3 regions of the Rhizobium sp. 11_C7_N12_5 genome follow, and region 1 is predicted to be linked to each of the others. Evidence: predicted binding sites of a transcription regulator. Region 1 holds the regulator's gene; each other region holds the start of a gene.
The links. Region 1 encodes PhoB, which activates phosphate uptake and scavenging genes when phosphate is short. Its sites were predicted from a motif close to TGTCATNNANCTGTCAT; they were not measured.
Positions count from the first base shown of each region.

Region 1 (8,003 bases):
GTCTGGGGGTATCGCATCGTCATCTCCAACCACTCGAAAGTTTCCGTTCGGCTGGTGACGCGCTATTGGCATATCACCGACATGAACGGAATAGTCGACGAAGTGACCGGCCCCGGCGTCGTCGGCGAACAGCCGCATCTGCGGCCTGGCGACACCTATGAATATTCCTCAGGATGCCCGCTGGACACACCCTCGGGAATGATGTTCGGCCACTACCAGATGGAGACGGATGACGGGGAACTTTTCCATGTCAAGATCCCCGCCTTCTCCCTCGATACGCCCAACCTGATGCGCACGCTGAACTGAGCCCGATCAGGTCACATTTATCTCGGCTGCCTCGAAGCGGTACGTGGTCGAGCAGAATTCGCAGGTGACGGCGATTTCGCCGTTCTCCTGGCTGGCCTCGATCTCCTCGGCCGAGAACCCCTGCAACACGCCCTTCAGCTTGTCGCGCGAACAGGAACAGCGGTCGAAAACCGCCTTGGGTTCGTAGACGCGCACGCCGCGCTCATGAAAGAGGCGGAACAGCAGGCGCTCGGTGCCGACAAGCGGATCCGTCAATTCATCCGCATCGATGGTCTCCACCAGGCTGCGTGCTTCCGCCCAGGCATCGTCCTCGACATGATCACGCATGCCGCTATCGCCATCGCCGCCATGGAGATCCGGCTGGCGCATGCGCTCCGGCGCTTCCGGCAGGAACTGCGCGATCAGGCCGCCCGCCCGCCAGCGATGCCGCGGCTTGCCGTTCTCGTCACGATCGAAAAGTTCTGCGGCGCCCAGGCGAACCCGAGTCGGTATCTGCTCCGACTGGCGGAAATAAGTGCCGGCAATCTCCTCGAGCGAGGCGCCGTCGAGAGCGACGATGCCTTGATAGGGTTGGCTGTAGCGACCCTGATCGATAGTGAAGGCGAGCACGCCCTTGCCGAGCAGCTGTTCCGGCTCGGTTTCACCGGCGGCGATCGCCTTTGCCAGAGCCTCTTCATCGAAACGAGCGTAGGCGCGGACATTTTCCGGCGTCGAGAAATCGGCAACCAGGAGGTCGACGGGACCGTCGCTCTTGGTCTGCACGGTGAACTTGCCCTCGAACTTCAGCGAGGTTCCGAGCAGGACGGTCAGGACGATGGCCTCGGCCAAAAGCCGGGCGACCGGGGTCGGATAGTTGTGCCGGGCAAGAATTGCGTCCAGCAACGAACCAAGCTGCACGGCACGACCGCGCACATCGAGCCCTTCCACCTGGAAGGGAACCACGTGATCGTCACCGGCAAAATCAAACTGACCCAGCGAGGCTGCATTTTCGGCCATTGCTCTACTCCTACTGCGCCCGCGCCCTCAGACGCGGTTTCATATCCTCAGATTGCGCCCAGGCACCAAGCAAGAATCGACTTTTGCGCATGCAGGCGGTTTTCCGCCTCATCGAAAACAACGGATTGCGGACCATCGATCACTTCATCAGTCACTTCCTCCCCGCGATGGGCGGGCAGGCAATGCATGAACAACGCGTCCTTGCCGGCCTGTGCCATCAAAGCCGCGTTGACCTGATAGGGCTGGAAGACGTTGTGACCGCGGGCCCGGTGTTCCTGATTCATGGAAACCCAGGTATCGGTTACCACGCAATCGACACCGGCGACCGCACGGTCGGCATCATGCGAGAGCATGATTTCGGCGCCCTGGTTGCGGGCCCAGTTCAAATAGTGATCCTTGGGCTCGGAACCAAGAGGTACCGCCATGTTCATGCGATAGCCGAACCGCGCAGCGCCTTCGATCAACGAATGCAGCACGTTGTTGCCGTCGCCCGTCCAGGCAATAGTCTTGCCCTTGACCGGGCCGCGATGCTCCTCGAAGGTCATGATGTCGGCCATGATCTGGCAGGGATGCGTATCGTCGGTCAGCGCGTTGATGACCGGAACGGTCGCATGCTCCGCCAGTTCCAACAGGCGCGAATGATCGGTCGTGCGGATCATGATCGCATCGACATAGCGCGACAGCACCTTCGCCGTATCGCCGATCGTCTCGGCGCGGCCGAGCTGCATTTCGGTTCCGGACAGGAAAAGTGTCTCGCCACCGAGCTGGCGCATGCCGACGTCGAAGGAGACGCGGGTCCGGGTGGAAGGCTTCTCGAAGATCATCGCCAGCATCTTGCCGGCAAGCGGCTTATCGGCGGTACCCGCCTTCAACGCCCTTTTTCGCACGATCGCGTCATCGATGATGTGGCGCAGATCGGCGGCCGCTACAGCCGAGAGATCGAGAAAGTGTTTCGGAGAAGCCATGTCCTCACCTGTACTCCAGAAAAAACAATAACGCCCGCATAGGGCAAGAACGCCCCGACTGCGGGCGTCGAACTTAGGCCGATTTCTTGACGCGGGCGGCGCGTACACGCTCGGCCGCACGCTCGATGCGAGCAAGACCTTCGCGCGCTTCCTCGGCGGTCACGACCAGCGGCGGCAGCAGGCGAACGACATTGTTGCCGGCCGGAACACCCAGCAGATGCTCGGCGCGGATCGCCTGCAGCAGATCCGCTTGCGGGATGGCTGCCTTGATGCCGAGCATGAGACCTTCGCCGCGGATGTCCTCGATGATATCCGGGAAGCGATCCTTGAGCGAGGCAAGGCCCTGGCGGAAGACCAGCGCCATATCACGCACATGCTCCAGGAAGCCATCGGCCAGCACGATATCGAGCACCGCATTGCCGACCGCCATGGCAAGCGGATTGCCGCCATAGGTCGACCCGTGCGTGCCGGCCTTCATGCCGGAGGCTGCCTCTGCCGTTGCAAGGCATGCGCCGAGCGGGAAACCACCGCCGATACCCTTGGCCACCGCCATGATATCGGGCTTGATGCCGGCCCATTCATGGGCGAAAAGCTTGCCCGTGCGGCCGACGCCGCACTGTACTTCATCGAGCACCAGGAGCAGACCGTGCTCGTCGCAGATATCGCGGAGACCGCGCAGGAATTCGTTGGTCGCCGGGCGGATACCGCCCTCGCCCTGCACCGGCTCGATCAGGATCGCAGCCGTCGCATCAGTGATTGCGGCACGAACCGCATCAAGATCGCCGAAAGCCACCTGGTCGAAGCCGGGGGCCTTCGGGCCGAAGCCTTCGATATACTTTTCCTGGCCACCGGCAGCGATCGTCGCGATGGTACGACCGTGGAAGGCACCTTCGAAGGTGATGATATGGAACTTCTCGGGATGCCCGTTGGCAAACTGATAGCGCCGCGCCGTCTTGATGGCGCATTCCAGCGCTTCGGCGCCCGAATTGGTAAAGAACACCTTGTCAGCGAATGTGGCTTCCGTCAGCCGCTTCGACAGCTTCTCCTGACCGGGCACTTCGTAGAGGTTGGACAGGTGCCATACCTTGTCAGCCTGCGCCTTCAGCTCGGCCACGAGATGGGGATGCGCATGACCGAGCGAATTGACTGCCACACCGGCCGCGAAATCGAGGTAGCGTTCGCCATTTTCCGTGATCAACCAGACGCCCTCGCCTCGCTCGAACCGCAGCGGAGCGCGCATATAGGTGTCATAAAGCGCCGCTGTCTCGGCCATGGCGTATCTCCTCGATCACAACCCTAAGGACCAATCGCTTCCTTTCCATGAAACGGGTCCGAAAAAATTAAAAATGCCGCCTTGCGGCGGCGTGGGCACTATTGATGTTTTGCACCGCGATGTCAACAAAACTGGCGATTTAGCAGGTGCGAGAGAGCGGCCGAGGCCGAACGGGATGCGTTGGCCGGATCATATTGCATAAATGCCACGCCAGGACAGCAAGTTGGGGAAAACCTCGAAATCGATTCCTCAAGATTCCCGCGACTCTTGTCACGGAGTCAGCCTCACACTAGGTTAAAAACCAATTGCTAGACTGCATGCGGCGGAACTAGTCACCACAATTTTAGAGCGTTTCGCGCCTCGATCCTATGCGGGGCAATGGTGAAGGATTCTGCCATCGGAAACGCGACAGCGGAGACAGGGCATGAATTGGACAGACGAACGCGTCGAGAAGCTTAAAAAGCTATGGTCCGAAGGGTTGAGCGCCAGCCAGATCGCGGCGCAGCTGGGCGGTGTCAGCCGTAACGCCGTCATCGGCAAGGTGCACCGCTTGAGCCTGCCGGGCCGAGCGAAGGCGGGCGGCACGGCGACCGCTGCCCGAACGCCGAAGCGCGGCGCCTCGGCGCCCCGCGCATCGAATTATACATCGCGCGTCGCAACCCGCACGGTTACCCGCCAGCAGGGCGCGACCATGCTCAAGGAAGAGATTGAGGTCGATGCGGTCAACGAGATCCAATATCGTCCGGCTGCCAACGTCGTCGTTCCGATCTCTCGGCGCCTCGTCCTGACCGAGCTGACGGAACGCACCTGCAAATGGCCAGTCGGCGACCCGCTGAAGGACGATTTCCACTTCTGCGGCAACGAGAGCCCGGATGCATCGCCCTATTGCGGCTACCATCAGCGCCTGGCCTACCAGCCGGTGCATGAACGGCGTCGGCCAGCTCAACCGCGCGGCTGAGATGCCCCATAGAGCAATTCCAGGAAAAGTGCGTAGCGGTTTTCCGTCCGGAATTGCGTAAAAACAATAGTATAGAGCGGTCACGCGAGTCGGTGAAACGCGTAACCGCTCCAGAATAAGATAAACGAAACGGGCCGAAAGGCCCGTTTTCTGTTTCCGCCGCTATGTCGATGCCTGAACGGGCGTACCCGCTCAAGCTTCCATGGAGTAACCCGCACCGCGAACGGTGCGGATGACATCCTGCATATTGGAGAAATTGAGCGCCTTGCGCAGGCGGCCGACATGCACGTCGACGGTACGTTCGTCGACATAGATATCGTGTCCCCATACGCCGTCGAGCAGCTGCGAACGCGAGAAGACCCGGCCCGGCGAGGACATCAGGAACTCCAGCAGGCGGAATTCCGTCGGTCCCAGCCGCACTTCGCGGCTCTTGCGGTGAACGCGATGGGTCTCGCGATCCAGCTCGATATCGCCGCAACGCAGTACCGTGGAGAGAACCTCCGGGCGGGCGCGCCGCAGCATCGCCTTGACGCGGGCCATCAGCTCCGGCGTCGAGAACGGCTTGACGACGTAATCGTCCGCGCCGGTGGAAAGACCGCGCACGCGCTCGCTTTCCTCGCCGCGGGCCGTCAGCATGATGATCGGCAGGCGCTCCGTCTCCGGCCGCATACGCAGCCGGCGGCAGAGCTCGATGCCGGATACACCGGGGAGCATCCAGTCAAGGATCAGAAGATCGGGGATGCGCTCCTGGAGACGCAATTCGGCTTCATCGCCTCTGAGGATCGTATCGACCTCGAAGCCCTCAGCCTCGAGATTGTAGCGCAGCAGAACGCTGAGCGCTTCCTCGTCTTCTACAACAGCAACTCTCGGAACCATGCGCCTCTGGTCTCCTTTTCTTCGCTTCCAGATTATTCCGTCACCGCGCCAACGGTGTTGGCGGTATCATCCTTCGGGCGCTCGCCTTCTGGCTGGGCGCCGGTCGCCATGTAATAGATCGTCTCGGCGATGTTGGTGGCATGGTCGCCGATGCGCTCGATGTTCTTGGCGCAGAAGAGAAGATGCGTGCAGGTGGTGATATTGCGCGGATCTTCCATCATGTAGGTCAGCATCTCGCGGAAGAGCGAGGTGTACATCGCGTCGATTTCCTCGTCGCGCTCTCGGATCGACACAGCCTTGTCCGGCGAACGGGTGGCATAGACGTCAAGCACTTCCTTGAGCTGGCTGAGCGCCAGTTCGGAGAGATGCTCGATGCCGCGGGCAAGCCGCCGCGGAACGCCTGTGCCCTGCACGGCGATGACGCGCTTGGCGGTGTTCTTGCCGAGGTCGCCGACACGCTCCAGATCGGAAGCGATGCGGATCGAGCCCATGATCTCGCGCAGGTCGGCGGCCATCGGCTGCCGGCGGGCGATGGTGACGATCGCCTTGTCGCCGACTTCCCGTTCCGCATGATCGAGAATGACGTCGTCGGAAATGACCTTCTGCGCAAGACTGGTATCGCTTTGGACCAGTGCGCGAACGCTGTCGCTGACCATTTGCTCGGCCAGACCGCCCATTTCCGCAATGCGGCGCGTCAGGAACTTCAGGTCTTCGTCATAGGCAGAGAGAATGTGAGTGGAGACCATTTTTCTATCCTCAAGGTGAACTGTGTGAAAGGAGCCGCGCGCACGGCATCATCAACCAAAACGGCCCATGATGTAATCCTGCGTGCGGAAATCGTCGGGATTGGTGAACATTTTATCGGTATCGTTCTCCTCAACCAGATGGCCGAGATGAAACATTGCGGTGCGTTGCGAAACGCGGGCTGCCTGCTGCATGGAATGCGTCACGATGACGATGGTGAAGTTTTCCCGCAGCTCATGGATCAGATCCTCGACCTTTGCGGTTGCGATGGGGTCGAGCGCCGAACATGGCTCGTCCATCAGGATGACCTCTGGACTGACTGCGACCGCGCGAGCGATGCACAGACGCTGCTGTTGGCCGCCGGACAGGCTCGTGCCGGCATCATAGAGCCGATCCTTGACCTCGCCCCAGAGACCGGCTTTCTGCAGGCTGGTCTCGACGATATGCTCGAGATCGGCTTTCGAGCTGTGCAGGCCATGGATGCGTGGTCCGTAGGCGACGTTCTCGTAGATCGACTTCGGAAACGGGTTGGGCTTCTGGAAGACCATGCCGACACGCGCGCGCAGCTCCACGACATCGATGCTGTTGTCATAAACATCCTGATCGTCGAGCGTGATCTTGCCGGTGATGCGGCAGGTCTCGATCGTGTCGTTCATTCGGTTGAGGCAACGCAGGAAAGTGGACTTGCCGCAGCCGGAAGGACCGATCAGTGCCGTGACCGTATTGGCGCGAATGTTCAGGTTGACATCGAAGAGCGCGCGCTTGTCGCCGTAAAAGACCGAGACGTCCTGGCCGATCATCTTGTAGGGGATCGTCATCATCTTCTTGGCTAATGCTCTTTCGCCCGCGGCTTCCGTCATCATGTTCATTTGGTCGCCCTCCCCTACCAGCGCCGTTCGAAGCGGCGCCGCAGCAGGATCGCGCCGATATTCATCGCAACGAGGAAGAAGAGCAGCACGATAATCGCTCCGGAGGTCCTCTCGACGAAGGCCCGCTCCGCTTCGCTCGCCCACATGTAGATCTGCACCGGCAGCGCCGTCGAAGGATCGAGCGGCGAGGCCGGATAGTTGGCGACGAAGGCGACCATGCCGATCAGAAGCAGCGGCGCCGTCTCGCCGAGCGCATGCGCCAGCCCGAGGATGGTGCCCGTGAGGATGCCCGGCATGGCGAGCGGGAGCACATGATGGAAGACCATCTGCATGCGCGACGCGCCAAGGCCGAGTGCCGCGCTGCGGATCGATGGCGGTACCGCCCGCAGTGCCGAGCGCGTGGCAATAATGATCATCGGCAGCGTCATCAGGCTGAGCACCAGCCCGCCGACCAGCGAGGCAGAGCGCGGCAGCCCCATCATGTTGATGAACACCGAAAGGCCGAGCAGGCCGTAGACGATGGAGGGCACCGCCGCGAGATTGTTGATGTTGACCTCGATCAGATCCGTCAGCCGGTTTTTTGGCGCGAATTCCTCCAGATAGATCGAAGCGGCGACACCGACGGGCAAGGCGAGCGCGAGGACGGTCAGCATCAGATAGAGCGAGCCGATCAGCGCGACGCCGAGACCCGCGGCCTCGGGGCGGCTCGAGTTGCCCGAGAGGAAGAGACCGCTGTTGAAAGCTTCGTGCAGCGCGCCGCTGGCTGTCAGCTGCTTCATCCAGCCGAGCTGCCGATCGGAAACCTTGCGATCCTTCTCGTCGGCCGCCAGGTCGATCTGCCCCTTGTTGGCGGAGTCGATATTGGCGCTCGCAAGGAACGTCACATTCCCAGTCGTTCCGATGATCGAGGGATCGGCCATGATCTTGTTGCGCAGTGCAATCCGCGCACTGTCCGACACCATTGTCGTGGCTTCGCGCACGAGTACGCGATCGGAAGGATCGATGCCCAAGGCCTT
Region 1 is NZ_JBPWPY010000001.1:124,624-132,626, reverse strand. Features, by position in the region: gene apaG (Co2+/Mg2+ efflux protein ApaG) at 1-306, shown strand, start outside; gene AB8B29_RS00670 (Hsp33 family molecular chaperone) at 313-1,302, opposite strand; gene argF (ornithine carbamoyltransferase) at 1,350-2,267, opposite strand; gene AB8B29_RS00660 (aspartate aminotransferase family protein) at 2,341-3,540, opposite strand; gene AB8B29_RS00655 (GcrA family cell cycle regulator) at 3,965-4,498, shown strand; gene phoB (phosphate regulon transcriptional regulator PhoB) at 4,691-5,374, opposite strand; gene phoU (phosphate signaling complex protein PhoU) at 5,407-6,120, opposite strand; gene pstB (phosphate ABC transporter ATP-binding protein PstB) at 6,172-6,987, opposite strand; gene pstA (phosphate ABC transporter permease PstA) at 7,002-8,003, opposite strand, start outside.

Region 2 (8,003 bases), 3.5 Mb from region 1:
CGGGCTGCACGTCACCGTCGGCATCGTCTGGCTGATCACGCTGATGGTGCAGACCGGCCAGCATGGCCTCATCCCCGAGAACAAGCGCCGCCTGATGTGCCTTTCGATGTTCTGGCATTTCCTCGACGTCGTCTGGATCGGCGTGTTTTCCTTCGTCTACCTCATGGGAGTTCTCGGATGAGCTCGAACACCGACCATTCGCATCATTCCGCCGACGCCCACGGTCACGACCACCATGGCGGTCACGAGGCCGCTCACGGCACCTTCAAGAGCTACATGACGGGGTTCGTTCTTTCCGTCATCCTGACCGCCATTCCCTTCTGGCTGGTCATGGCAAAGGTCTTCTCCGATCCCGTCGTGACAGCCGCCCTGATCATGGTGCTCGGCGCGATCCAGATCATCGTGCACATGATCTACTTCCTGCACATGAACACCCGTTCGGAAGGCGGCTGGAACATGATGGCGCTGATCTTCACCATCGTGCTTGTCATCATCGCCCTTTCCGGCTCGCTCTGGGTCATGCATCACCTCAACTCGAACATGATGCCCATGTCGCCCGAGATGATGCGCAACATGCCTTGATCAACAAGCGGCGGGCCTTCGACAGGAGGCCCGCCCTCTTTCCGGCGCGAGAGTTCCGCCGGATGCTGCGTGGCACAGCCCTCGGGACGCACAAGGTTCGCAGCCCAATTTCCCCGACGACGCATGATATTCCGCGAAGGCCGTTTCGCACCTCCCGAAATCATGCGGCAGCGCGTCCCCCGGAGACCAGCGCATGACCGATACTCCTTCGACAACGTCTCCCGATAAGCCTCGCTCGATGCTCAAGCTCGCCATCTGGGTGCTGCTGCTCCTGCTGCTGACCGCACTCCTGATCGGCCTCGGCACCTGGCAGGTGCAGCGGCTGCATTGGAAGCTCGATCTGATCGCCAGGGTCGATGCCCGCGTGCACGCACCGGCGGTTCCGGCGCCGGGACCAGCGCAATGGGCTGACGTGACAGCCGAAAACTCCGAATACAAGCGTGTCCAGGTGAGCGGCACTTTCCTCAACGACAAGGAAACGCAGGTCTATGCCTCGACCGTGCTCGGCCCCGGCTATTGGGTGCTGACACCGCTGAGGGAAGCCGACGGGACGATCGTCATTGTCAATCGCGGCTTTGTTCCCACAGAGAAGCGCAAGCCGGCGACGCGTCCGGCCGGCCAGATCAGCGACGAGACGACCGTCACCGGCTTGCTGCGGATCAACGAGCCCAAGGGCACACTGCTGCGTTCCAATGTGCCGGCGGAGGAGCGCTGGTATTCACGCGACGTGAACGCGATAGCCGACGTGCGCGGCCTGCAGAACGTGGCGCCCTACTTCATCGACGCGGACGATACGAAAAATCCGGGCGACCTGCCGGTTGGAGGATTGACGCAGATCGTCTTCCACAACAGCCATATCGTCTATGCCATTACCTGGTACGGGCTGGCTGTCATGACGCTCGGCCTCGCAGTATTCCTCGTCTATTTCGAACGGCAGCGGGCGAAGGCGGTCCGCTGATCCCCATGGTATTGTTTTCCGCAATTCCGGACAGAACCGCTAGGCACTTTTCCTGGAATCGCTCTATTCCACCATCCGCGGGAAGCGAAGCTGCCAGCGCCGGCCGTCGCTCGTCATCTCGACCATGCCGAACGGCTCGACGTCGATCGTCCAGAATGCCGCAAGCGGGGCCTGCAACACGTGCAGGACGGCGGCGCGGATGACGCTGGCATGGGTGACGGCGACGGTGTGACCGGCATCATGAAGATGATGCCCCATCCATTCGCCAATGCGCAACACGACCGACGACAGAGATTCGCCGCCATGCGGTGCGGCGTCCAAATCTGTCATCCACAGCGCCAGGGATTCCGGGTCACTTTCATGAAGTTCGGCAAGCGATTTTCCACACCACTCGCCGTAGTCACATTCGCGCAAGGCAGTTTCAAGGATGGCGTCAGGACCGAGGATAGCGGCCGTCTGACGCGCGCGCAGCGCCGGGGCCGTCCAGACCCGATCGATCGTTGCGAGCCTGGCAACGGGCAACTTGGCTCGCTGCGCCGCTTTCGCTTCCAACGGCTCGTCGTCCGGAAAACAGCCCTTTCGATTGGCTTCCGTCGGCCCATGACAAATCCAGCTCAGGCGTGCCTTCATGACACTCGATATCCCCATGCCTTGTCGCGATTTAACATCGCAACAGCGTTTGATTGACAATCATCTTTGTGGACAGATATAAACTTGCACTTACGGGTGTGGAAGCCGGTGAAATCCCGGCGCGGTCGCGCCACTGTAATCGATGACGGAAGCTTCGCCCTCGAGAGCCAGACCCTTCCCGTAAAGAACCCTTCCGCAAATGGAACGCGCTTTTCTTAAAGAGGGAACGACAATGTCTGACACCGCTTTCGCACCATCCGCAATCCCCCAGCCGATCCCGCTCGGCCAAATCCTGCCTTGGGCTGTTTTCGCCGGCCTGTTGATGCTGCTGGCGATCTATTTCGTCGGCGCCGAGGAAGGCGCAACCTCGCTGATATCAGGCATGTATGTGCACGAATTCGTGCATGATGCCCGTCACCTGCTCGGTTTCCCCTGCCACTAAGGGACCAGGCACATGGTTGGACGTCTTTTGCTCCGCGGCATGATCGTCGGGGCCCTTGCCGGCATTCTCGTTTTTGCCTTCGCCCACACTTTCGGCGAGCCGCTGGTCGATTGGGCGATCGGCTTTGAAGAAAAGGCCGCGCAGGCAGCCGGCGAAGCGCCGGAACCGGAATTCGTCAGCCGCGCCACACAGTCAGGCGTCGGTCTTTTCACCGGCACCGTGATCTTTTCGACGGCAATCGGCGGGTTGTTCGCGCTGGTCTTCTCCTTCGTCTACGGCCGCATCAGCCCGCTCGGCGCGCGTGGCACGGCAGCATTGCTCGCAATCGCGGCTTTCGTGACGATTTCGCTCGTCCCCGATATCAAGTACCCGGCAAACCCGCCAGCGGTCGGCAATTCCGACACGATCGGCGCCAGGACCGAGCTGTTCTTCATCATGATCGTTGCTTCGATCGTCGGCATGATCGTCGCGGTCGGGCTGGGTCGCCGGCTGGCGGCACGTTACGGATCATGGAACGGGGCGATCCTTGCCGGCATCGGCTACATCGTCTTCATCGCACTGATCCAGTACCTGCTTCCGTCGATCAACGAAGTGCCGGAACAGTTCTCGGCCGTTGTGCTCTGGCGGTTCCGGATTGCATCGCTCGGTATGCACGCGATCCTGTGGGCCACCCTCGGGCTTGCCTTCGGAGCCTGGGCGGAGCGAGAGCTACCGCAGACACGCTACCGCAACCCGGCGCTGCGCCGAGCCTAGCATGGCAAATCCATCCCATCCCGCGCATGATCTCGTGCGCGGGAAACGCCTGCATAGAAGCGGCGCCTTGCTCGCCGCGCTCTGCCTCATGCTGTCGTGTTGGCCGACAGTGCTTGCCGCCCATGGCGGCAGCTCATCGGGAAGCCAAACCGGCATCCCGATACCAAGCCTCCCACATGGCGAAATGGCTGTCATCGCACCCTATTACGGGCGGATCGTCGCGCTTGCGGAAAACGCATCGGATACCGACGAAACCTTCCGCCGCCTGCTGAATTTCGCGCAGATCCAGCGCGCCTATTGTCTCTGGGGGATGATGCCCGGCAGTGTGAGCGACGAGGAAAGTCCGTTCAACGAATGCTCGCACGCCTATCTCGCGGCAGCCAAGGCGGTGCTGCTTCATATGCGGACGATGAAGAATGAAACGGCGCCCGTCGGCAATCTCGTCTCGGAGATCGACGCTACGCTCGTGCGCAACAATCTATCGCTTATCCTGTGCAAATTCAGCGGCGAAAGCTTCAATACGGCCGACATGATCCGGCCGAAACTCACCGACATCATTCTGCACGCCAGAAGCCTCTTGGCCATCCTGTCGGCCTTGCTGGCAACCGTCGCCGGACTGTGGCTGACGGCGCGGGCGCTGCGGACAGAACCCCGTCTTTAGAGAGGTTACACGTTTCGGGGAACTGCATAGCCGCTCTATATTGTTGTTTTTGCGCAATTCCGGACGGAAAACCGCTACGCACTTTTCCTGGAATCGCTTTAAAAAACACCGCCGCAGAGCTTGCGGCGGTGTTTTTAATTTCACCAGTCGCGATGACGGCGCCAGCGGCCGTCTCCGTGCCAGCCATCGCGGTAGTCGCGATGACCGTACCAGCCCCATGGCGGTGGCGGCCTATGCCCCCAGCCATAACGCGGCGGCGGCGGTCCCCACCGGTTCGGGCGGCATTCGCCCCAGCGGGTCACATGCCAGCCACGACCGCAGGCATAGTCAACTTTCACGACCGGCACGGCAGCCGTTGTCCCGACAGCGGGAACAGGCATTGCTTCTGCCGAAGATACAGCCAGGCCACCAAGTAAAGCAGCGATGGCAAACACGGACGATCTCATTTTGGTGGTCCTCTATTCAAGTCCCTTACATGCGGGATTTAAAACCCAAGCGGATGAACACGGGCTGAACCGAAAAAGGCGTTTTGGCGGCGAAATCGAGAGCCGCCAGGATTGCCCTCCGGAGCAAGGATTTCTTCCGCCGCATCGTCATCTTTCCATAAGGAAATCCCGGCCCATCCGCAAAACGCCTATCGGTCTTTACAGGCGTCACGAGAGTTTCATGAACGGCGCTTAAATCAGGGATATCATTTGCCATAAGGGAGTTTGAGATGGTGGACGTCGTTTCAAACAACGTGGAGGGTGGCAACACCAATCACCCAATTCACGGCGCCAGCGGTTCGGCGAAATGGTTTCTGCCGCTCTTCGGCGTCGTCGTGCTCGGCGGCCTCGCTTATGTCGGCTACGCTCTCGGCAACGATCTTGCCGAGGCAGCTGCGGTTCCGTGGATCCTGCTCGGTCTCGCGCTGCTGATCGCGCTGGGTTTCGAATTCGTCAACGGTTTCCACGATACGGCCAATGCGGTCGCCACCGTCATCTACACCCGCTCGCTGCCGGCCGAATTCGCCGTCATCTGGTCCGGGTTCTTCAATTTCCTCGGTGTGTTGACGTCTTCCGGCGCCGTCGCTTTCGGCATACTGGCGCTTCTGCCCGTCGAACTGATCCTGCAGGTCGGCTCCGGCTCGGGCCTTGCGATGGTCTTCGCCCTGCTCACTGCCGCCATCATATGGAACCTCGGTACCTGGTATCTGGGCCTGCCGGCGTCGAGCTCGCACACGCTCGTCGGCTCCATCATCGGCGTCGGCCTTGCCAATCAGTTTCTGGCACCCACAGGCTCCGCCACCAGCGGCGTCGACTGGTCGCAGGCCAGCAGCGTCGGCATGTCGCTGCTGCTGTCGCCGATCATCGGCTTCGGTGCGGCCGCTTTACTGCTGCTGGTTTCCAAGGTTCTGATCCGCAACAAGGAGCTTTATGAAGCGCCGAAGGGCAACGCGCCGCCGCCGCGGTGGATTCGCGCATTGCTGATCTTCACCTGCACCGGCGTCAGCTTTGCCCACGGCTCGAATGACGGCCAGAAGGGCATGGGCCTGATCATGCTCATCCTCATCGGTCTCGTCCCGACCGCCTTCGCTCTCAACAAGACGCCCGACATCAACTATCTCGAGGCCTACAAGGCCGCTTCGGCGCAGGTCGAAACCGTGCTCGGCAAGTATGTGAAGCCCGGTGTGACCGCGCCTGCCGATCCGAAGGCCGCCGTCAGCGATGCCGTCAAGAGCAAGACATGGTCGGATGCAACGACGCCTGCACTTCAGGCCTATATCCACACCACCAGCGCCGAGATCGCCGCCTATCCGAGCGTCGAAAAGCTGCCGAACGAGCTCGTCGGCAACGTGCGCAACGACATCTATCTGATCGGTGAATCGCTGAAGCTGATCGACAAGCAGAAGCTGCTGCCGATGAGCGCCGACGATCTGAAGGCCGTTACCAACTATCACGCCGCCGTCGACCATGCGACGAAGTTCATCCCGCTCTGGGTGAAGGTTGCCGTGGCGCTGGCACTCGGTCTCGGCACCATGGTCGGCTGGAAGCGTATCGTCGTCACCGTCGGCGAAAAGATCGGCAAGACCCATCTGACCTACGGCCAGGGTGCGGCCGCCGAAGTCGTCGCCATGCTGACGATCGGGGCGGCTGACCACCTCGGCTTGCCGGTTTCCACCACGCACGTCCTGTCCTCGGGCGTCGCCGGCACCATGGCGGCGAATGGCTCCGGCCTGCAGTGGTCGACCGTGCGGAACATGCTGATGGCCTGGATCCTGACGCTGCCGGCCTCGATCGCGCTCGCCTTCATGCTGTTCCTTGTGCTCCGTCAGGTCTTCTGATCGACACGTTTCATCGGCCCTGCCGATTTTGCCCGACAAATGGCCCAAAAAGATAATGGCGCCCCCTCGTAGGGCGCCATTATCCTTGCAGCGTAGCGCCGCACAGCTGGTACGGCGAAACGTCCGCAATCCCCTCGTCGTGATCCGCACGCTTTCTCACGCGGACGTGCTCGAGCGGTTACGCGTTTCACGGAATCGCCTGACCGCTCTATGCTATTGTTTTTACGCAATTCCGGACGGAAAACCGCTACGCACTTTTCCGGGAATTGCTCTAGCGAACAGTTTCCTTTCTGTTGCCATTGGCGCCAAGACCGGAAAGCTTGGCGAGTTCCGACCGACGGTTCGCATAATTTTGTGCGACCATCGGATAGTTTGGCGCCAAACCCCATTTCTGGCGATATTCCTCAGGTGTCATGCCGTAGTGCACGCGCAAATGGCGTTTCAGCGTTTTGAAGCGTTTGCCGTCCTCGAGGCAGACGATATAGTCGTTCGTCACCGATTTCTTCAAATCCACCGCCGGCACCAGATTGCTACGTGCGGCAACGGGAGCAGAGCTGCGCAAAGCTTGCAGCGCGCCGTGGATATCCTTGATCAGCTTGGGAAGGCTGGCGGCCGAAATGGCGTTGTGAGCGACATAGGCCGAAACAATCTTCACACAGCCTTCGAATAGAAAATGCGATTGCGGTGGTGGTGCGGGGTTTTTTCTCTCACTGAAAGAATCCATGATCTTTTCCCGGATCTCATTTGGTTCCTCGTGCGCCGCCCAGCGCGATTGGGTCATATGCGAAGCCCGTTCCAAGCCCCGCACCGGTTCGAATTGCGCCGTCTTCCTGGCGCAGGTTTCCCCGGCATTGTCGCCGGGATAGAATACGTTCGCATCAGGTGCGCCCGTGATCATGGTCGGCCGCCCACCGCTCTCCGGCCTGCACCGGTGGGTGCTTCCGGCAGTCTCCTGGCGGAGTCCGCAAAATAGACCGCCAGTTTGTTACAGAGGACAACGAGTGGCATTCCGAGCATGAATGCCGTGTGAGTGGGGTCTCCATCGCAGTGATGAAGCGTCTGCAGGATAAGCTTGCGCTCGACATCTTCGGTCGTCTGGCCGACGAGAACGCTGACGGCGGTGTCGATCGTTTGCGGCACCGGACTGTCGCCGCCAAGGTGGAGGGCGATCTCTTCGATCAATCGATTTTCATTCGCCGTCGCCAGGACAATAACGGTTGCGCGACAGCCAAGTTCGTAAAAGACATACAGGCCGCTTTCGGCGTCGATCGCTATACGCGCGGAGATTCCCGCCGTTTCATCGCGGATGGTGACATGAGGCTCGGTGCCGCCCGTGAAGATGACGGACAGCGGAAAGCCTGCATCGGAGAACAAATCGCGAAGACGACACACCAAGGCACGCAACAATGTCTTGGTCTTGAGATCACACGTGGCGCTGGCGGAGGCGGCTTCATAATCGGCGGCAGAGAGCGGATGCTTGATCATGGCAGCACCCGCTTGGCGAACATGAAGGCCTCTGTGATACGAACCGCGCATGAATTCCGGATATGGCGTATCCGGATTCCGACGCCGCACGGCCGGGCAACAGCAGGAATGCTCATCCTACCCCCCTCATGCCAGCCGTGCCCTCGGGCCGCCGAAGCTGCGTCAGCGA
Region 2 is NZ_JBPWPY010000001.1:3,645,752-3,653,754, reverse strand. Features, by position in the region: gene cyoC (cytochrome o ubiquinol oxidase subunit III) at 1-181, shown strand, start outside; gene cyoD (cytochrome o ubiquinol oxidase subunit IV) at 178-582, shown strand; gene AB8B29_RS17865 (SURF1 family protein) at 776-1,540, shown strand; gene AB8B29_RS17860 (histidine phosphatase family protein) at 1,604-2,170, opposite strand; gene AB8B29_RS17855 (CbtB domain-containing protein) at 2,403-2,612, shown strand; gene AB8B29_RS17850 (CbtA family protein) at 2,625-3,365, shown strand; gene AB8B29_RS17845 (hypothetical protein) at 3,367-4,026, shown strand; gene AB8B29_RS17840 (GCG_CRPN prefix-to-repeats domain-containing protein) at 4,167-4,472, opposite strand; gene AB8B29_RS17835 (inorganic phosphate transporter) at 4,742-6,349, shown strand; gene AB8B29_RS17830 (MucR family transcriptional regulator) at 6,621-7,130, opposite strand; gene AB8B29_RS17825 (helix-turn-helix domain-containing protein) at 7,244-7,834, opposite strand; gene AB8B29_RS17820 (EAL domain-containing protein) at 7,947-8,003, opposite strand, start outside.
Region 2: the regulator PhoB is predicted to act here: its motif matches at 4,678-4,694, upstream of AB8B29_RS17835 (inorganic phosphate transporter).

Region 3 (8,003 bases), 1.5 Mb from region 1:
ATGCCGCCGGAAAGCTCGGACGGATATTTGTCGGCGGCGTCGGCAGCGAGACCCACCATGCGGATCTTCATCAGCGCCAGCTCGTCCATCATCTCTTGCGGCAGGTCCAGATATTCCCGCATCGGCACCTGAATATTTTCCTTCACCGTCAGCGAGGAAAACAAGGCGCCCTGCTGGAAAAGGACGCCGAGGCGCATATCGAGCTGGTTGCGCTCTGGCTCCGAGAGCGTGTCATAGTCTTCACCGAGGATCTCGATCTTGCCCGAGCGGCGCGGCAGCAACCGCAGTACCGTGCGCAGCAGCACTGACTTGCCCGCGCCGGAAGCGCCCACGAAACCGAGGATTTCGCCGCGATAGATATTGAGGTTCAGTTTATCGAGCACGACTTTCGATCCGAAAGCGACGGTGACATCCCGTGCCGACAGCACGATATCCCTGCCGTGCTCATCTCTTTCCAACGGGATTTCCGAGTGAAGTGCGCTCATCGTCGTCATCCCTCAGAAGTCGATCGCTGCGTAGAACATGGCAAAAAGCCCGTCCATCAGGATCACGACGAAGATCGACTTCACGACCGACGAAGTCACATGCTGACCCAGCGACTCGGCACTGCCGCCGACCTTCAATCCCTCGACCGCCGCGACGATGCCGATGACCAACGCCATGAACGGAGCCTTGATCATGCCTGAAATGACCGTGGAAAGGCTGATCGCCTCATGCAGGCGGGAGATGAAGGTCGCAATGGTGATACCGGAATAGCCCCAGGCGACCATCGCCGCGCCAAACAGCGAAGCGAAATTGGCAATGATCGTCAGCAGGGGCAGAGCGACGGTCAGCGCCACCAGCCGTGGGAAGATCAGCACGCCGATGGGGTTTAGACCCATGACCTTCAGCGCGTCCACTTCCTCGCGCATCTTCATCGAGCCGATCTCGGCGGTGATCGCGCTGCCGGAACGACCTGCGATCATGATCGCCGTCAGAAGCACGCCGATTTCGCGCAATTGAAGGATGCCGACGAGATCGACGACAAAGACTTCCGCACCGAAATAGCGCAGCTGGAACGCGCCTTGCTGCGCGATGATCGCTCCAATCAGCGACGACATCAGCAGGATGATCGGAACGGCCCTCACGGCCATGTGGTCGATCTGATTGACGATCGAAGCAGGCGAGACGCCGCTGCCGCGTCCGAACTTGAGCTGCGCACCGCGTACTGCGGAGCCCAATATGTACATGGCAGCAATGAGATTGCCCCAAAGTTCGTAGACATTTCTGCCGATCGGCGCAAACAGCCGCTCAGGCAATGATATCTTCGCCTTCGGCTCGCCCTTCTCCGCGTCCGGATCCTCGTCGAAGGCGGTCAGCAGCTCGTCGATATGCGAATTGGAGCCCTCGATCGTCACGGTGGCGCCATGCGCCTCCTGGCTCACCTTCAATCGCCGGATCAGCAGCGCACCGGCCGTGTCGACATCGGAGAGATCGGAAAGATCGATCACAACCTCGCCGCCGGCGCTCCGTTTCGAGAGCTGCTCGATCTGCCGCAGCACGCCGTGCACATTGGCGCTACGCCAATTGCCTTCAAGCCGATAGCGATGCCCATTGCCATCGGGCTCTTCATCGATCCTCGGTGCATCGGATTTCTGTTCGGCTGCTTTCAAGCTCATGCGTCTTTCAAATGTGGCATCACCAACGTCGACTCACGGAGCCCGCACGACGCCGATGTTTAATACACCGACTGCACGGGAGATTGCTATGCTGCGCCGCGGCCAACATATGTCACGGCTTTTTGATATCCAAATGAATTTGTTGCATCCGCGTTATGAGACGCCGTGTGCGCCCCCGCCGATCGCCGAACTCCTGGGCCGGAGGTTGCGCGCGAAGATGACCATGCCCAGGCCGAACGCAGCCACCGCTGCCATCACATAGTAGCTGGAAAGGTCTAGCCAGGCATAGAGATAACCGGACGCGAGCGTCATCAGGCCGAGGAACATGCCGTTATAGAAATAATAGGCGCCCTGAGCGGACGCTTCCTGCGTTTCCTGAACGGATCCGACGATGCGGCGCTGGATGCCGGTATGCACACAGGCATAGGTGCAGGAATGGAAGCACTGCAGCAGGAAATAGCCGGCGAAACCGAGATTGATGGGGAACAGGATCCAACGCAGGACGCACATGCTCGAGCCGAAGAAAATCAGCGTCCACGCACTGAAACGGCGACTTAGCTTTCTCGAGAGGAAGAAGACCATTACCTCCGCCGCCACGCCGATGCTCCAGAGAACGGCAATCTGGGTTCCGGAAAAGCCGAGCTTGTGCCAATAGATCGACGCGAATGTGTAGAGCATCGCATGGCTCGATTGCTGCACCGAGACCCCGATCATCGTGATCAGCAATTGCGGAGAGCGCAGCGAGCTTCCAGTGGGCGACTGCAGATTGATCGGCTGGTTGCGCCGCCGCGTCGGCCCGATACGCGGCGTGATCAGCGCCGTGAGCATGGTCAGCACGAAGCCGGCGACCATGACGGGCAGTACCATGGTGCCTCCCCACATCCCGATCATCTGGCCGCCGAAAAGCGTCGAAACGATGAAGATGATCGATCCCCAGACACGCATGGAGCCATAGTCGAACCCCCAGCGGCGCACCCCCGACATAGCGATCGATTCGACCACCGGCACATAGGGCGCGTAGGTCGCGCCCTGGACGCCATAAACGAGCAGCACGGGCCAGAATTCGCTCGTCCAGTAAAGCGCGATCGCCGTCAGCAATGACAGTCCACCGGACCAGAACAGCACATCGGCGCGTTCCTTCATGTGATCGGCAAACACCGCGATGACGGGCGTCACCAGAACGCGCACGACCATCGGCACGGCTATCACGAGACCGATTTCATGATCATTGAAATTTAATCCCGCCAGCCAGACGGGGAAAAACGGCAAAGCGATCCCGTTGACGAACAACGGCGCGCAGTAGGACAAGGCGGTGCGCAGACGGAAATACGAAGGCGCGCCCTCGCCCTGCAAGGATTTTTTCGCGGGAATCATGACAGACCTGAAGGGAACTGAATTTGTCCGTATCACGCTATCGAGAGTACGACTATGGCGAGAAATAGCCAAATCGTAACGTTTCGGAAAAAACCCGAATTACAGGCGCCTCATGACGATCAATAATTATGACAGCCTGTTATTGCGTCCGTGAAGCGGCGCTAAAATTAGGCTGCCCGGGCGCCGACGCCGAGTGCCTTCGGCAACTCTTCGACAGATATACCGGCCGGCTCCGTCTCGAGGATCGACCGCCAGGTAAGCAGCTCGAAAGTGCCGTCCTCATGCTCGGCGATCGCCGTGCAGCTTTCCACCCAGTCACCGGTATTGATATAGCGGATGCCGTCGAGATCCTCGATGACAGCGTGATGGATATGGCCGCAGATCACGCCATCGGCATCGTTGCGCTTGGCTTCCTCGGCGACGACACGCTGGAACTCGCCTATGAAGTTGACGGCATGCTTCACCTGCAGCTTTGCCCAGGCCGAGAACGACCAATAGGGCATGTTCAGGCGACGGCGCACGGCCGCGAGGCCGATATTGATCAGAATGGCCATGTCGTAGGCCCAATCGCCGAGATAGGCGAGCAGGCGGGCGTTACGAACGACGACATCGAATTCGTCGCCATGCAGGACGAGATACTTCTTCCCGTCGGCAGTCTCGTGCATGGCGCGTTGCGCGACCTCGATGCCGCCAAAGTGCGTGCCGGGGAAATCGCGCAGGAATTCGTCGTGATTGCCGGGGATATAAACGATCCGTGTGCCTTTGCGCGCCTTGCGCAGAACCTTCTGCACCACGTCATTGCAATCCTGCGGCCAGTACCAGTTTCGCTTGAGGCGCCACCCATCGATGATATCGCCGACGAGGAAAATGGTATCGGCATCGTGGTAGCGCAGAAAATCGAGAAGGAAGTCCGCCTTGGCGGCCTTCGAACCGAGATGTACGTCAGAGATGAACAGTGTACGGAATCGCCGGGTGTCCATGTTTTCATTCACGAACTATAAGTCCGTGCCCTATCCAAACTTGGCTATTCCAAAACCAGACTCGTGTTTCAGGAAGATGACAAACCCTGTGTCCGCTGGCCTACCGGGCTGGATCAGCCACGTTTGGCCGCGATGGCGAGATCGGGACGATCGGTTGTAAAACTGGCGACACCGAGGCGAAACATCGCTCTTGCCGCTTCGCTCGTATGCGCGGCCCAGCCGTGCACCGTCATGCCGCTTCTGCGTAGGATGCCCATGACTTCGGCGTCCAGGGCGTCGGCACGCACCGCTATCTCGCGCACACCGCAGCTGCGGAGCGCGGCGATGATCCCATTCCAGCCAAGCTGCGCAGTCATTTGCGGCGAGCAAAGAAAAATGAAGCCGAGCGACTCGCCGACGTTCAAACCGCGGTCACCAAGTGCTGTGCCAAAGGCTTCGAGACGCGGCAGGGCGAAACTGGTGATCATCGTCCGTGACACCATGCCGGTCGCCATCAACTCATCGACGATGCGGGCTTCCATCCCCTCATAGGGCGTGCCGTCCGCTTTCGTCTTGATCTCCAGTCGCAGATCGACCGGGGACGGGCCGAAGATATCGATGGTCTCAGCAAGGGTCGGAATAGTCTCGCCGTCGCTTCCGATCACGACATGGCGCATCAGCTCTTCATGGCTGAGATCGACAATGGCCCCCTTGCCGTCGGTCATCCGGTCGATCAGGGCATCGTGATGCACAACCAGCTTGCCGTCCCGCGTCTGGTGAACGTCGAATTCAACGAGATCGACATCAAGCTTGGCCGTCCTTGAAAAGGCAAGCCTGGTGTTTTCTGGCCATAGATGCGCGCCGCCGCGATGAGAAGCGATCAATGTCATGGAGGGTCCTTCGTCTGCCGTTCTCATAGGCCCACGCGATGAACCCCTTATGACTGTCCGAGCGGCGAAGCGGCGAAGCGGGGAAGCATAGCCCTCACCGGCCCCAAGACGGACACCGGCGAATCCGCGATGACAAAAAAGCGGTCGGCGACGTCAATTGCATACTGTGAACGCGAAGCGATTGATGTATTCAGGGGACTCAAAGCATAGGCAGGAATGGAGAAGTGTGGTGGATACGCACGATACATCGAAGGCAGCCAAGAACATGGCGAGTGGCGATCTCGACGAACAGGCTCTCTACTTTCATCGTTATCCCCGCCCCGGCAAGCTTGAAATCCAGGCCACCAAGCCGCTCGGCAACCAGCGGGATCTGGCGCTGGCCTATTCTCCGGGCGTGGCCGCACCCTGCCTCGCCATCCGCGACAATCCCGAGACGGCAGCGTACTACACGTCCCGCGCCAATCTCGTTGCCGTGATTTCCAATGGTTCGGCCGTCCTCGGCCTCGGCAATATCGGCCCGCTCGCGTCCAAGCCTGTCATGGAAGGCAAGGCGGTTCTGTTCAAGAAATTCGCCGGCATCGACGTGTTCGACATCGAAGTGGCTGCGCCCACCGTCGACGAGATGGTCAACACCATTTCGGCGCTGGAGCCGACCTTCGGCGGCATCAATCTGGAAGACATCAAGGCGCCTGAATGCTTCGACGTCGAACGGCGCCTGCGCGAAAAGATGGAAATCCCGGTTTTCCATGACGATCAGCACGGCACCGCCATCATCGTCGCCGCCGCCATCCTCAATGGACTGGAACTGGCCGGCAAGAAGATCGAGAACGTCAAGATCGTCGCCTCCGGCGCCGGTGCCGCGGCGCTTGCCTGCCTCAATCTGCTCGTCATACTCGGTGCCAAGCGCGAAAACATCTGGGTCCACGACATCGAGGGCCTTGTCTACAAGGACCGCAACGTGCTGATGGACGAATGGAAGTCCGTCTATGCCCAGGATAGCGACAAGCGCGAGCTCGCCGAGTCGATCCCAGGCGCCGACGTCTTCCTCGGCCTTTCGGCCGCAGGCGTGCTGAAGCCCGAGCTCCTCGAGAAAATGGCGGAAAAGCCGCTGATCATGGCGCTGGCCAACCCGACGCCGGAAATCATGCCCGACCTCGCCCGCGCCGCCCGTCCCGATGCGATGATCTGCACCGGCCGTTCGGATTTCCCGAACCAGGTGAACAATGTTCTCTGCTTCCCCTATATCTTCCGTGGCGCGCTCGACTGCGGCGCCAAGACGATCAACGAGGAAATGAAGATGGCCGCGGTGCGCGCCATAGCCTCGCTCGCCCGCGAAGAGCCGTCCGACGTTGCTGCCCGCGCCTATACCGGCGAGACCCCGGTCTTCGGTCCGAACTATCTGATCCCCTCGCCCTTCGATCCGCGCCTGATCCTGCGCATCGCTCCGGCTGTGGCGAAAGCAGCCGCCGAAAGCGGTGTGGCGCTGCGCCCCATCACCGATTTCGATGCCTACATGGACGAACTCAACCGCTTCGTCTTCCGTTCCGGCTTCATCATGAAGCCGATCTTCGCCGCTGCGAAGATTGCCGAGCGCAAGCGCGTCGTCTTCTCCGAAGGCGAAGATGAGCGCGTGCTGCGCGCCGCACAGGTTCTGCTTGAGGAAGGCACAGCCACCCCGATCCTCATCGGTCGTCCCTCCGTCATCGAGACCCGCCTGAAGCGATACGGCCTCAAGATCCGCCCGCATACCGATTTCGCCGTCATCAATCCGGACGACGATCCGCGCTTCCGCGAGTATGTCGAGCTCTATTTTTCGCTCGTCGGCCGCAGCGGCGTCATCCCCGAGGCCGCCCGGACGATCGTGCGCACCAACACGACCGTTATCGGCGCGCTTGCCCTGAAGCGCGGCGAAGCCGACGCGCTGATCTGCGGCCTCGAAGGCCGCTACGAGCGCCACCTGCGCATCGTCCGCCAGATCATCGGCAAGCGCCCGGATGTTCGGGATTTTTCGGCGCTGAGCCTGCTCATCTCGCAGCGCGGCGCAACCTTCTACACCGATACCTACGTGTCGTTTAATCCCGGCGCCGAGGAAATCGCAGAGTCGACGGTGCTGGCGGCGGAGGAAATCAAGCGCTTCGGCATCACGCCGCGTGCCGCCCTCGTCTCGCACTCCAACTTCGGCTCGCGGGAATCGGAAAGCGCGACCAAGATGCGCAATGCCCTGGCGCTCGTTCGCGAAGCCGCGCCGGAGCTGGAAGTCGATGGCGAGATGCACGGCGACAGCGCCATTTCCGAAAGCTTGCGCCGCCACGTCATGCCGGACAGCACGCTTTCCGGCGAAGCAAACCTGCTCGTCTTTCCCAATCTCGATGCCGCCAACATCACGCTTGGCGTGGTCAAGACCATGACCGACGGGCTGCATGTCGGGCCGATCCTGCTGGGTACGGCCCTTCCCGCCCACATTCTTTCGCCTTCGGTCACTTCACGCGGTGTCGTCAACATGGCAGCCCTGGCCGTGGTCGAGGCATCGCAACTGGCCTGACGAAGCATTTTTTTGCGGCCGCCCAAGCATGGTGGCCGCAAATCACAATTCGCTAAAATCCTCTCGAAATCCGTGTGTTTTGATGGATACGTTGTTAAGCTCCAAAGTGTAGTTTCCAACGAAATCAACCCGCCTTCGAGAACAGAATCGTGAACCGCGGCACAAACCTAGTTTCCATTGCCCTGCTGTCCCTGTTGACGGCCACACCGAGCTTCGCGCAGGCCAATCTGTGCGACGAATTGCGCGGCCGCTACGCCGATACCGCTGAAGTGGTCGGCGCGAGCCAGGAGACGCGCCAGCTTTCGCGCGCCATAGTCCAGCAAAACACGATGATCCGCCGCTTGATGAGTGATCTGCGCAATCAGGGCTGCGTCGAAGACAGCAGCATGGTGATCATCGGCTCAAACAACGAAGGCGTCTGCGACGACATGCGAACGTCGCTCGATGGAATGCGGCACGATCTCGGCATGTTGGTAGATCAGCGCGATGAGAGCGTCGGCCGCATCGACGCGGCCAGCCTTAAGCGCCGGCAACTGCTGGATACCATGCAGAGGAACGGTTGCAGCGCGCCGGCCTCGGC
Region 3 is NZ_JBPWPY010000001.1:1,646,730-1,654,732, forward strand. Features, by position in the region: gene AB8B29_RS08205 (ABC transporter ATP-binding protein) at 1-485, opposite strand, end outside; gene AB8B29_RS08210 (ABC transporter permease) at 498-1,658, opposite strand; gene AB8B29_RS08215 (MFS transporter) at 1,812-3,032, opposite strand; gene AB8B29_RS08220 (UDP-2,3-diacylglucosamine diphosphatase) at 3,200-4,012, opposite strand; gene AB8B29_RS08225 (glycerophosphodiester phosphodiesterase family protein) at 4,126-4,881, opposite strand; gene AB8B29_RS08230 (NADP-dependent malic enzyme) at 5,111-7,423, shown strand; gene AB8B29_RS08235 (hypothetical protein) at 7,573-8,003, shown strand, end outside.
Region 3: the regulator PhoB is predicted to act here: its motif matches at 4,078-4,094, upstream of AB8B29_RS08220 (UDP-2,3-diacylglucosamine diphosphatase).